2 regions of the Vibrio sp. ABH4_348 genome follow, and region 2 is predicted to be linked to the other one. Evidence: riboswitches for the same ligand, from Rfam matches in the RefSeq annotation. Region 2 holds a riboswitch; the other holds the start of a gene.
The links. A riboswitch is a leader RNA that binds a small molecule or an ion and turns the genes downstream of it on or off. The one in region 2 is predicted to bind lysine.
Positions count from the first base shown of each region.

Region 1 (5,663 bases), 950 kb from region 2:
GTACACTAAACCAACAAAAAATTAGTAAGTAATCGCATGGCCGTTGTACATACATCCGGGACTCAACTCGAAACAAAATTGAAACCCAGCTCTCAGCACAAAGCATTTTTGTGGATGATTGGCTTAATGTATCTCGTGGCTATGCACTTCTTTATGCCCAATCCAGGTGGCGCAGGGCTAGCACTTTCTTTTAATCCGACCACTTGGATGACATTGACCGTCGCGTTTGCGTTTGGCCTCTTTCATATTGGCTCATGGGGATTCATCAAATACTCTAAGCTGACTATTGGGCTGTTGGTCAGCTGTGTACTTTTCACGATCCCAACCTTTTATCCAGCAAGTGTTCCAGAACTTGCAGTAACTCGTTTACTGGGTCTTTGGGCCGGGTTTGTTTTATTTCTCTTGCTACAACAGTTTCCATTTAGTAACAAACAAAAGCAGCGATTGCTGTGGTTTGTACTGATCGCCGCATTCGTTGAAGCAATATTTGGCCACGTGCAATTTTGGTTATTAGAGCCGAATAACCCGTTTGGCTATAACACCGTCATCAATCGCCCATATGGTATTTTTCAGCAACCAAATGTCATGGCAAGCTTTATGGCAACTGGCCTGGTATTGTCTGGTTACCTTTTGGCAAAACAGCCTCTCAAATATCAAGTCAAAAAGCAGATATTGGCGCTACTCTATTTGATGCCTCTGCTGAGTTCAGTATTGCTAGTTGTACTGGCTTCTCGAACGGGTTGGCTTGGATTAGCCCTATCCGTCTTATTAATTAGCCCCTATTTGTATAAGCGCTGTCAACGAGCACGACTAGGAATTTGGGGGTTATCGCTTTTGACTGGCTTGTTTATTGGCATACTTGCCTCGATGTGGCCAGCTGAATCATACAAGGATAAAGACTCTATAATTGAGTCAAAAGCCACCTTACAAGATGTGCGTTCGTATATTTATCCGCAGGCCCTCGATATGTATATCGAAAAGCCATTTAGTGGCTATGGCTATGGTAAGTTTGAATCGGAGTACATCGTATATACCGCAAACCAGCATCAACTGAACTCAGACTATAAACCCGGGTTACCTTCTATGAATCACCCTCACAACGAGATCCTTTTTTGGGCAGTTGAGGGGGGGATACTCCCGGTACTAGGCATATTCATCGCGGCTTTGTTAGTGTTAAGTCGTATCATTACCGATAAAGCTGGGACAAGAATGGCGTCACTGAGTTTGTTTGTACCTTTGTTACTTCATTCTCAGCTTGAATATCCATTTTACCACTCTGCCATTCACTGGATAACGCTGATCATACTTCTATATTGGGTTGACCAACGAGTGGCAAAGTACAAAAAGGTTAGAATCACTGCGATTAGCCAATTCAGTCTGAGGATTGGCAGTGTCTTTGTGCCGCTAATTACCGGTTTTATTATGCTCACGGCTCTGCATTCAAACTATGTATTGAGCCAATACGAACAAAGTAACCCTAGAGATGCCAATATCCTACACAAGGTAACAAACCCAATTGTTTGGCAAGACAGATACGATTGGAATATTTACAGTAGCTATCTCAATATTGGCTTGTATACCCAAAACGACGAACTCATTATGCCTTTTATTAGCTGGGCTCAAGAGATCATCAAAGAGAAACCAAGACCAGCGTTTTATCAAAACCTAATATTGGCGTATCAAGCAATTGGGGAACACGACAAAGCCGAACAAATAAGGGATGAAGCTCGATTTTTATTTCCAAACCTAAAAGGGATAGAGCAGCTTCACTATCAGGCGCCAAGCCGAGCCAGTGACTCCCTTTCCACTCAGAGTTCAGGAGTCCCTATAAGCATAGCGAGACAGTAATTTGCTACGTAATGTTTCCTGCAACACTTAGAAAAGTACAAATCTCACTAATTTAGTACTTGTTTTAAAGCATGGGCGAGCAATGCAATATTTTCATTTCTCGCACCATAGCCCATTAAACCAATACGCCATGCCTTACCTGAAAACTGACCAAGTCCAGCGCCAATTTCGAGATTAAAGTCGTGTAGTAATTGAGTCCGAACTTCTTGGTCAACTGCGCCATCTGGTACTTTAACACTGTTTAATTGGGGCAATCGATATTGACTATCCACTAGAAACTCAATACCCAGTTTTTCCAGTTCTCTAGCGAGATACTCATGGGCACGCAGGTGTCTTTGCCAACTCGCTTCCAAGCCCTCTTTTTTCAACATGACTAGTGATTCATGAAGGCCATAGAGCGCGTTAACTGGCGCGGTATGGTGATAGCTGCGTTTTGCGCCGCCTCCCCAGTAGCCAAGAACTAGTGACTGATCTAAGAACCAGCTTTGTACAGGAGAAATCCGACTTTCGATTTTCTTGATAGCTTCATCAGAAAACGTTAGTGGCGATAATCCTGGAGTACAAGATAAACACTTTTGACTACCCGAGTACACAGCATCTAGCTGCCATTCGTCAACTTTAAGAGGAATCCCGCCCAAACTAGTGACGGTATCGACAATTGTGAGTACACCAAATTGCTTTGCCATTTTGCCGAGTTGCTGAGCATCTGACTCAACTCCCGTTGACGTTTCAGCATGAACAAAAGCGAGAATTTTAACATCGGGGTTGTCTCTCAGTACTTGCTCAACCTTGTTACAATCAACAGGCTTGCCCCACTCGTCGTCAACCAGTATCACCTCGCCACCAGACCGAACAACATTTTCACGCATTCGCTCGCCGAATACCCCATTACGGCATACTAGAACTTTATCACCGGGCTCCACCAAATTAACAAAGCAGGCTTCCATTCCCGCACTTCCCGGAGCAGACAAGGCGATAGTGAACGAGTTTTCAGTTTGAAAAGCATATTGGAGCAAAGATTTAATCTCATCCATCATGCCGATAAATAGTGGGTCTAAGTGTCCTAGCGTCGGCCGGCTCATCGCTTGCAACACATTAGGTGAAATATCAGATGGGCCAGGCCCCATCAAAATTCTCTTCGGTGGGATAAAGCTTTCCATTACATGGTCCTCTCAGGGTATTAGCTAACTTCATTTAACTTAGTGCGTTAATGTGCTTATCACAATAGTGCTTAAGTCGAGCGGATAAGTTTCGGTGAGCGCGCTCTGAGTTATTGATTGACAAAGCTCACATTCCATCGTTCAATAGGGCCGCTTTATGCAGAAGAGGAGCACTGCCCAGGCAGGTCGAACGTGGAGCCTCACTCCAAAACTTTCGACTCAGGGGGAGCAGTGCCGAGATGAACTATAGATGAGGCTATGGTTTGTCGGTTGACTTGGGTTGAATCCCATCAACTGTCATTCGTCTATCGAATGATGAGCTTCTGAAGTGATTTCTTTTATCCCTTCTTCCTGCTCATCCTCGCTTTCTTCATAAGCAATCCAACAATTGGTTTGTATATTTGTAAGCTTTGGGAGATCAACTGTGAGCACAGTTAATATTGCTAAATTTGGTGGCACTAGCGTGGCGAATTTTGAAGCCATGAGTCGTTGTGCAACTATCGTAGAAAATAATTCAGATACCCGTGTCATTGTCAGTAGTGCTTGCTCTGGAGTCACTAACTTATTGGTTGATCTGGCTAATGGGGTAAGTGATGAAGCTCAACGTAACCAAGTTGTCGAGCAAATTCGTCAGATTCATTTTTCTATCATTGAGCAACTCCAAGATGGCGATAGCATCATTGAAGAAATCGAAAAAATTCTAGATACAGTGCACAGCTTAGCGGAAGCAGCATCAATTCAAGTGACCACAAAACTTACCGATCACTTGGTTGCTTGTGGTGAGCTTATGTCAACTCACATATTGGCTCAGTTGATGCGTGAACGCGGAGTAAACGCAGTGCGTTTTGATATTCGCGACGTACTCAAAACCGATAGCCAATATGGCCGAGCAGAGCCACAAGTTGAGCTAACGGCTCAAAAAGCACAAGAACTACTAGCTCCACTATGTGCTGAGCATGTGGTCGTCACACAGGGTTTTATCGGGTCCGATGAAGAAGGCAATACAACCACTCTAGGTCGTGGTGGAAGTGACTACAGTGCAGCCCTAATAGCAGAAGCGGTACAAGCTACCGGTCTTGAGATCTGGACCGACGTACCAGGAATCTATACCACTGACCCTCGAGTAGCAGCCAATGCTAGACCAATTCAAGAAATCAGCTTCAGTGAAGCGTCAGAAATGGCTAACTTTGGCGCCAAGATTCTTCATCCTTCGACTTTAGTTCCTGCACTTCGTCGTGGTATCCCTGTATTTGTTGGTTCATCAAAAGCACCAGAGCAAGGCGGTACGTGGATTCGCGATACGGTAGAAAGCTCACCGCTATTCCGCGCGCTAGCATTACGCAGTAATCAAACCATGGTGACATTGCGCAGTGCAAACATGTTCCACGCCTACGGCTTTCTAGCAAAGGTGTTTGAAATTCTTGCTAAACACAAAGTGTCGGTCGATTTGGTCACAACATCTGAGATCAGTGTTTCACTAACTCTAGATAAAACCGATACATCTGGCGGTGCGCCACAGTTGCCAGAAGAAGCGCGACTTGAACTTGAAGAACTGTGTACTGTTAAGGTCGAAAACAACTTGAGCTTGGTTGCACTAATCGGCAACAACATGAGTGAAAGTCGCAGTTACGCTAGGCAGGTATTTGGTACACTAGAAGGAATCAACTTGCGGATGATTTGTTACGGAGCAAGTCAACATAACTTATGTTTCCTGCTTAACGACACCGATGCAAAGCCAGCGATTCAAAAGCTCCACGCTGAATTGCTAGAAAGCTAAACAATTCATTGAATTAATAAGGGTTGGCAAATGCCAACCCTTTCCTTTGGATTTCCACTAACCGTTAATATTGGGTCCAAGCCATTTTTCAGCTTCTAGCCTGTCCCAACCTTTACGGTTTGCATAATCATCAACTTGATCGTCCTGGATCTGAGCGATCGCGAAGTATCGACAATCAGGGTGCGAGAAATACCATCCCGAAACCGCCGCACCAGGCCACATTGCGTAACTTGTAGTGAGCTCCATACCAATTATCTTTTCAACATCTAGCATGTTCCATAACGTCCCTTTTTCAGTATGTTCAGGACACGCTGGGTAACCAGGTGCAGGTCGAATACCTTGGTATTTTTCGCGAATCAAATCTTCATTTGATAAGTTTTCGTCAGAGGCATAACCCCAAATTTCACGACGAACTTTCTCGTGCAGATATTCTGCAAAGGCTTCAGCCAAACGATCGGCGACCGCTTGGATCATGATTGCGTTGTAATCGTCACCTTGCTCTTTGTACTTGTCGGCTAGCTCTCGCTCTCCTATTCCACCCGTTACTGCAAATGCGCCAACCCAATCAGGTTTGCCACAGGATTTAGGTGCAACATAGTCCGAAAGACAATAATTAAAGCCCTTCGGCTTTTCGGTTTGCTGACGAAGATTCAGTAATGTATGAGCAACTTCTGTACGGGTTTCATCCTTGTACACTTCAATATCATCACCAACACTATTGGCGGGGAACAGGGCACACATGCCGCTTGCGGTGACTAATTTTTCTTTTTCAAATCGGTCTAACCAGTCGTTCGCATCTTTAAACAAGCGTTTCGCTTCTTCACCCACTTCTTCGTGTTCAAGTATCGCAGGATACTTACCGACCAAAGACCAGGTCA
Region 1 is NZ_JBSWVW010000001.1:2,604,351-2,610,013, forward strand. It holds gene ACXAFJ_RS11865 (PglL family O-oligosaccharyltransferase) at 37-1,848, shown strand; gene ACXAFJ_RS11870 (pyridoxal-phosphate-dependent aminotransferase family protein) at 1,896-3,008, opposite strand; lysine riboswitch at 3,164-3,339, shown strand; gene lysC (lysine-sensitive aspartokinase 3) at 3,433-4,785, shown strand; gene metH (methionine synthase) at 4,843-5,663, opposite strand, start outside.
Region 1: linked by a shared signal. The riboswitch ahead of lysC (lysine-sensitive aspartokinase 3) and the one ahead of ACXAFJ_RS07430 (Na+/H+ antiporter NhaC family protein) in region 2 are both predicted to bind lysine.

Region 2 (5,663 bases):
TCGGCAATCTTTCGTACTTCAGGTTTTTCTAGTTCACCAACAGGAAACAGACTACGAGCCACTTGGTCATGACTTAACGTATATAAGAAGTAGCTTTGATCTTTGTTTCCGTCCAAGCCGCGTAACATCTCAGGCTTTTCACCATTGGCTGGGAATGAACGACGCACGTAGTGGCCCATGGCGATGTAGTCTGCTTCGAGCACTTCATCTGCAAACTCTAAGAACGCTTTAAACTTGATTTCTTTGTTGCAAAGAATATCGGGGTTGGGCGTTCTTCCCGATTTATATTCAGCAAGGAAATATTCGAACACGTTATCCCAATATTCCGCGGCAAAGTTGATGGTATGAAGATGAATACCGAGTTTATCGCACACAGCTTGCGCATCGGCTAAATCCTCTGCTGCAGTGCAGTATTCTTCATTGTCGTCCTCTTCCCAGTTTTTCATAAACAAGCCTTCTACTTGATAGCCTTGTTGTTGTAACAAGTAAGCAGATACAGAAGAGTCGACGCCACCGGACATACCTACAATGACTTTCTTAGTGCTGTTTATTGAATGGTTTTCAGACATCTCATTTACCACGAAGTTTAACTGGTCGCAGATTCTAGCAGAAAGCAATGAGGTTAGACAGGTCTCACAGAATGAATCCTGCTCAATTAATCCGCCTTTTGTTTTGTTGTTCCCACTCAAGAAATTATTAGGGCAAACGTTTGCTATAATTTTAGCCATTGATGCTCGATTTGGGTCAAGCTACAATCGCGCGCTTTGTCATACACAACTCCGTACTGCTGATGAAATTTCCGGGTAAACGCAAGTCCAAACACTACTTTCCAGTTGATTCTCGTGACCCCTTGGTCACCGCACAGAATGAAATGGGAGAACGAGAAACCATACACGTGATTGGTATCGATCAAACTTTGGTGGACATTGAAGCTAAAGTAGAAAACTCGGTCATCGAGCAATACCAGTTAAGTCGCGGACACTCTTTGGAAATCAGTGACGATCAAGCTGAGGCCCTATACAACCAATTAAAGAAAGAAGACTTAGTTCATGAAGAGCATGCCGGCGGAACTATTGGTAATACGCTTCACAACTATTCTGTGTTGGCAGACGACAAATCCATCTTATTAGGTGTGATGAATCAACAAATTAAGATTGGTAGTTATGGTTACCGCTATTTGTGTAATACCTCAAGCCGTGTCGATCTGGACTATTTGCAGGCAGTAGATGGTGCGATAGGTCGCTGCTTTGCACTTATTTCGGAAGACGGCGAGCGAACAATGGCGATCAACGCCGGTCACATGAACCAACTGAGACCGAATAGTATTCCAGAGTCTATTTTTGAAAATGCATCAGCATTAGTTCTGTCTTCTTACTTGGTTCGTTGCAAAGAATCAGATCCGATGCCGCAAGCCGTATATCAAGCCATAGAGTACGCGAAAGCCGCGGATGTACCGGTTGTGTTGACCACAGGTACTAAGTTTGTAATTGAGCAAGACCCTGAGTTTTGGAAAAACTTCATTCGCGACCATGTGTCTGTACTTGCTATGAATGAAGAAGAAGCATGTGCTTTGACTGGAGAAGATGATCCACTTACCGCTGCCGATATTGCCCTTGAATGGACCGATTTGGTCTTGTGTACCGCCGGGCCTGCAGGTTTATTTATCGCTGGTTACACCGAGGAAAGTGGTAAGCGAGAAACATCGAGACCTTTACTACCGGGTAAAATTGCAGAATTTAATCGCTTTGAGTTTAGCCGTCCGATGTTGAAAGACAAATGTCTAACCCCAATGAAAGTGTATTCTCATATTGCTCCGTATATGGGTGGTCCAGAAAAAATTAAAAATACTATCGGTGCTGGAGATGCTGCTTTATCTGCATTGCTGCACGATATGTCCGCCAATAAATATCACAAAGTGAAAGTACCAAATTCGAGCAAGCATAAGTTCGAATACTTAACTTATTCCTCGTTCTCGCAGGTTTGTAAATACGCAAACAGAGTGAGTTACGAAGTATTGGTACAGCATTCTCCACGTTTGTCTGGCGCTTTACCTGAACGGGAAGATAGCCTGGAAGAAGCCTATTGGGAAAGATAAAAAAAGCCCTTCATTTGAAGGGCTTTTTTTTAACTATTTTGAGATTAAATCAAAAAGTCTTCCAGAGATTTGCCTGAGTCAAGCTGAGTTTGGATCGCTGATGGGGTACGGCCTTGGCCAGTCCAAGTTTTCTCGTTGCCGTTTTGATCTTGGTATTTGTATTTAGCAGGGCGTGGAGCGCGCTTAGATTTTGTCTTAGTTTTAGTTTCACCGCTTAATGCAGTAATTAATGCATCTACGTCGATACCTTCTGCAGAAATTTGCTCAGCAATTTCTGCTAATTTGGCTTCTTGTGCTGCACGAGCTTCACGTTCAGCTTCTTCTGCTTCTTTTCTTTCTGCTACAACAGTACTGAATTTATCTAGCGCTTCTTCTAGTTGCTCTAAGGTTAATTCACGTGCTAGTGCGCGCAGGCTACGAATATTCAAAAGGGTTTTAGTCAGATCCGACATGCTGCTTCCTTAAATTTAAATGGCGACTAATTAATAATATTGAAAACAATATAAATCAATATCTTGTCAATGTGCAAACAAATTCCAAATAATAATAGCCATTGAAATTAGATTGTCCAATTAATTCTGTCACTAAATATCAAAATATATCGATTAGATTGAATATATAAAGAATACTGGCTGTTCGAATTATTTGTTTAGGCTAAGTCTATTTTCCGAAGTTGCGTATTTCATTGGTGGCATATGTTCTCAAACTATAGATTGAGATTATATGGTAGATACTGGCTGTCGTGACGGTTTATCTGTTGATGATAGTTTTGTTGATGGTATAATTCACTGACTTTATGCGTAAATGTTGAGATATTGTTTCAATTTTAACGAGTTGTACATGTTTCAATGTCACGCGGTAGAGGTGCAATGTAGAAGAGTCGCTTACATTGGGGTGATGCCAATGAATGTAAGTAAAAGGCTGCTTTGCCGAAGTTAATGAGCTGATATCAAGGCCGTTAGCTGGGGTTAGTTCGAATAGGGCTAACACTGCCATAGTTTATTAATACTATGGAGCGCTACTGTGGGCAGTAGGGAAAACATTCGTTTTCCTTTCACTAGCTTTTTGCTTTCTGATTTAAACTTCAGTTTCTACAGTAGATCTCCAATAACACATAAAATGGTTTTTGAAGATCATGAATTTACTTGATTTTGCGGCATCGCCGCTGTCGGTGTTACCACCGATTATTGCTTTAGCCCTGGCGATTTTGACACGGAAAGTTTTGTTGTCTTTGGGTGTAGGTGTGGTTTTAGGCGCCTTGTTACTAAACGATTTCCAACTTCTTAACAGTGCGAGTTATATCGGTAGCAAAGTGAAAGGGGTGGTTTTTGAAGACGGCGGCCTAAATAGCTGGAACATGAGCATTGTCGGCTTCTTATTGCTACTCGGTATGATGACAGCATTGTTATCGTTGTCTGGCGGCACTAGGGCATTTGCCAACTGGGCTCAGTCTAGAGTGAAGAGCAAACGTGGTTCTAAGCTCCTTGCAGCTTTTCTAGGTGTGTTCATTTTTGTCGATGATTATTTCAACAGCCTAGCGGTCGGTGCTATCTCACGTCCGGTTACCGATCGATTCTATGTATCTCGTTCTAAGCTGTCATACATTCTTGACTCAACTGCCGCACCAATGTGCGTAATGATGCCGGCATCGAGCTGGGGTGCGTACATCATGACGATCATTGTCGGTATTCTAACTGCACACGGTATTGAAGAATACTCAGCATTAGGCGCTTATATAAACTTAGTTCCGATGAACTTCTATGCGTTATTTGCCGTTTTGATGGTGTTTGCGGTTATTTGGTTCGGACTAGATGTGGGCAAAATGCGTGAGCACGAAATTAAAGCTTCACAAGGTCTAACAAACGAAACCGACTCTGTTCATAACTTGCAAGATGACTTGGGCGTCGTAGAAAGCGAAAAAGGCAAGGTAATAGACCTTATTCTGCCTATACTGTCGCTTGTTGTGTCTACGGTTGGCTTCATGATGATGACGGGTGCTCAAGCACTATCGAGTGATGGTCAGGCATTTAGCGTATTGGGTGCGTTTGAAAACACGGATGTGGGTAAGTCACTCATATACGGTGGTCTCGTCGGTGTCGCATTTGCTCTGTTAGCTAACGTAAGACAGTCAATTCCAAGCAAACAAATTGCACATGCCCTTTGGGTGGGCGCAAAGTCTATGTTTGGTGCTATTGCGATATTGTTCTTTGCGTGGAGTATCGGCTCAGTCATTGGTGATATGAATACAGGTAAGTACTTGTCAACATTAGCGCAAGGTAATATTTCCCCTCAATGGTTACCTGTGATTCTGTTTTTATTAGCTGGTGCAATGGCATTTTCAACAGGCACGTCTTGGGGTACCTTTGGAATTATGCTACCAGTTGCAGGTGATATGGCGGCTGCAACTGATGTTGTACTAATGCTTCCTATGCTTGCGGCTGTGTTGGCAGGCTCTGTGTTTGGCGACCATTGTTCGCCAATTTCCGACACTACCATCCTATCCTCGACTGGTGCAAAGTGTGATCATATAGATCACGTGGCGACTCAGCTTCCATATGCGCTGTCTGTGGCGGCCATAGCTTGTGTTGGATTTGTGGTACTTGGCTGGACAGGTTCGACAGTTATATCGTTCATGGCGGCCACCATCGTATTTGGTGTGGTTTGTGCGGTACTATCAAAGCTGTCGAAGGCGAAAATTTCGGTGGCTCAGCATAGCTAAGTGAAATGCATGTTTAGTAATAAACGGGAGGCTTTGGCCTCCCGTTTTTATTTGTCTAATACAAAAATGAAAAAAACAGAAATTTCAGTTGCAATCACACACATCCTTAGTTAGTGTGATCACAAGTTTGCAGTTATGATTTAAATAAGTATGCGTTTTTCTTTGAATAATATTCATCGTCACCATCATCACCCAGTTTAGTCTTTCGGGAGATGCACGCATACCCGGGAGGCAGGAAACTCCCGGAGGTCATTGGCATTAAGATTCAATACGAAACCCTCGGGAGACCAAACTTCCGAGGGTTTTTTCGTTTTTGCTTAGAATTTGAACTTTAGAATCGACAGGTAGGGATAGAGTAATGTCACAAAATCGTCTAAGAATCGCCATTCAAAAGAAAGGTCGTTTGAGTAAAGAGTGTCAAACACTACTCAAAAAGTGCGGTGTTAAATTTAACTTAATGGGGGAGCGCCTAGTTGTTCACTCCCTCAACATGCCAATCGATTTGCTACTCGTTCGTGATGACGACATTCCGGGTTTAATTATGGATGGGGTCGTTGACCTAGGCTTTATTGGTGAAAACGAACTGGAAGAGGTTCGTCTAGACCGTAAAGCGGTCGGTGAGCCAAACGAATTTGTTTCACTGCGTCGTCTTGATTTTGGTGGTTGTCGTTTGTCAATCGCAATAGATAAAGACGTAGAGTACAACGGCCCACAAGATTTGGCTGGCAAGAGAATCGCCACTACTTACCCACAACTGCTTAAGGCATACATGGACGAAGTTGGCGTACCTTTCTCTACCTGTGTATTAACAGGCTCTGTTGAAGTTGCCCCTCGAGCTGGGTTAGCCGA
Region 2 is NZ_JBSWVW010000001.1:1,655,189-1,660,851, reverse strand. It holds gene mnmA (tRNA 2-thiouridine(34) synthase MnmA) at 1-569, opposite strand, end outside; gene ACXAFJ_RS07440 (inosine/guanosine kinase) at 791-2,095, shown strand; gene ACXAFJ_RS07435 (H-NS family histone-like protein) at 2,140-2,547, opposite strand; lysine riboswitch at 2,947-3,124, shown strand; gene ACXAFJ_RS07430 (Na+/H+ antiporter NhaC family protein) at 3,231-4,814, shown strand; His leader region at 4,991-5,125, shown strand; gene hisG (ATP phosphoribosyltransferase) at 5,173-5,663, shown strand, end outside.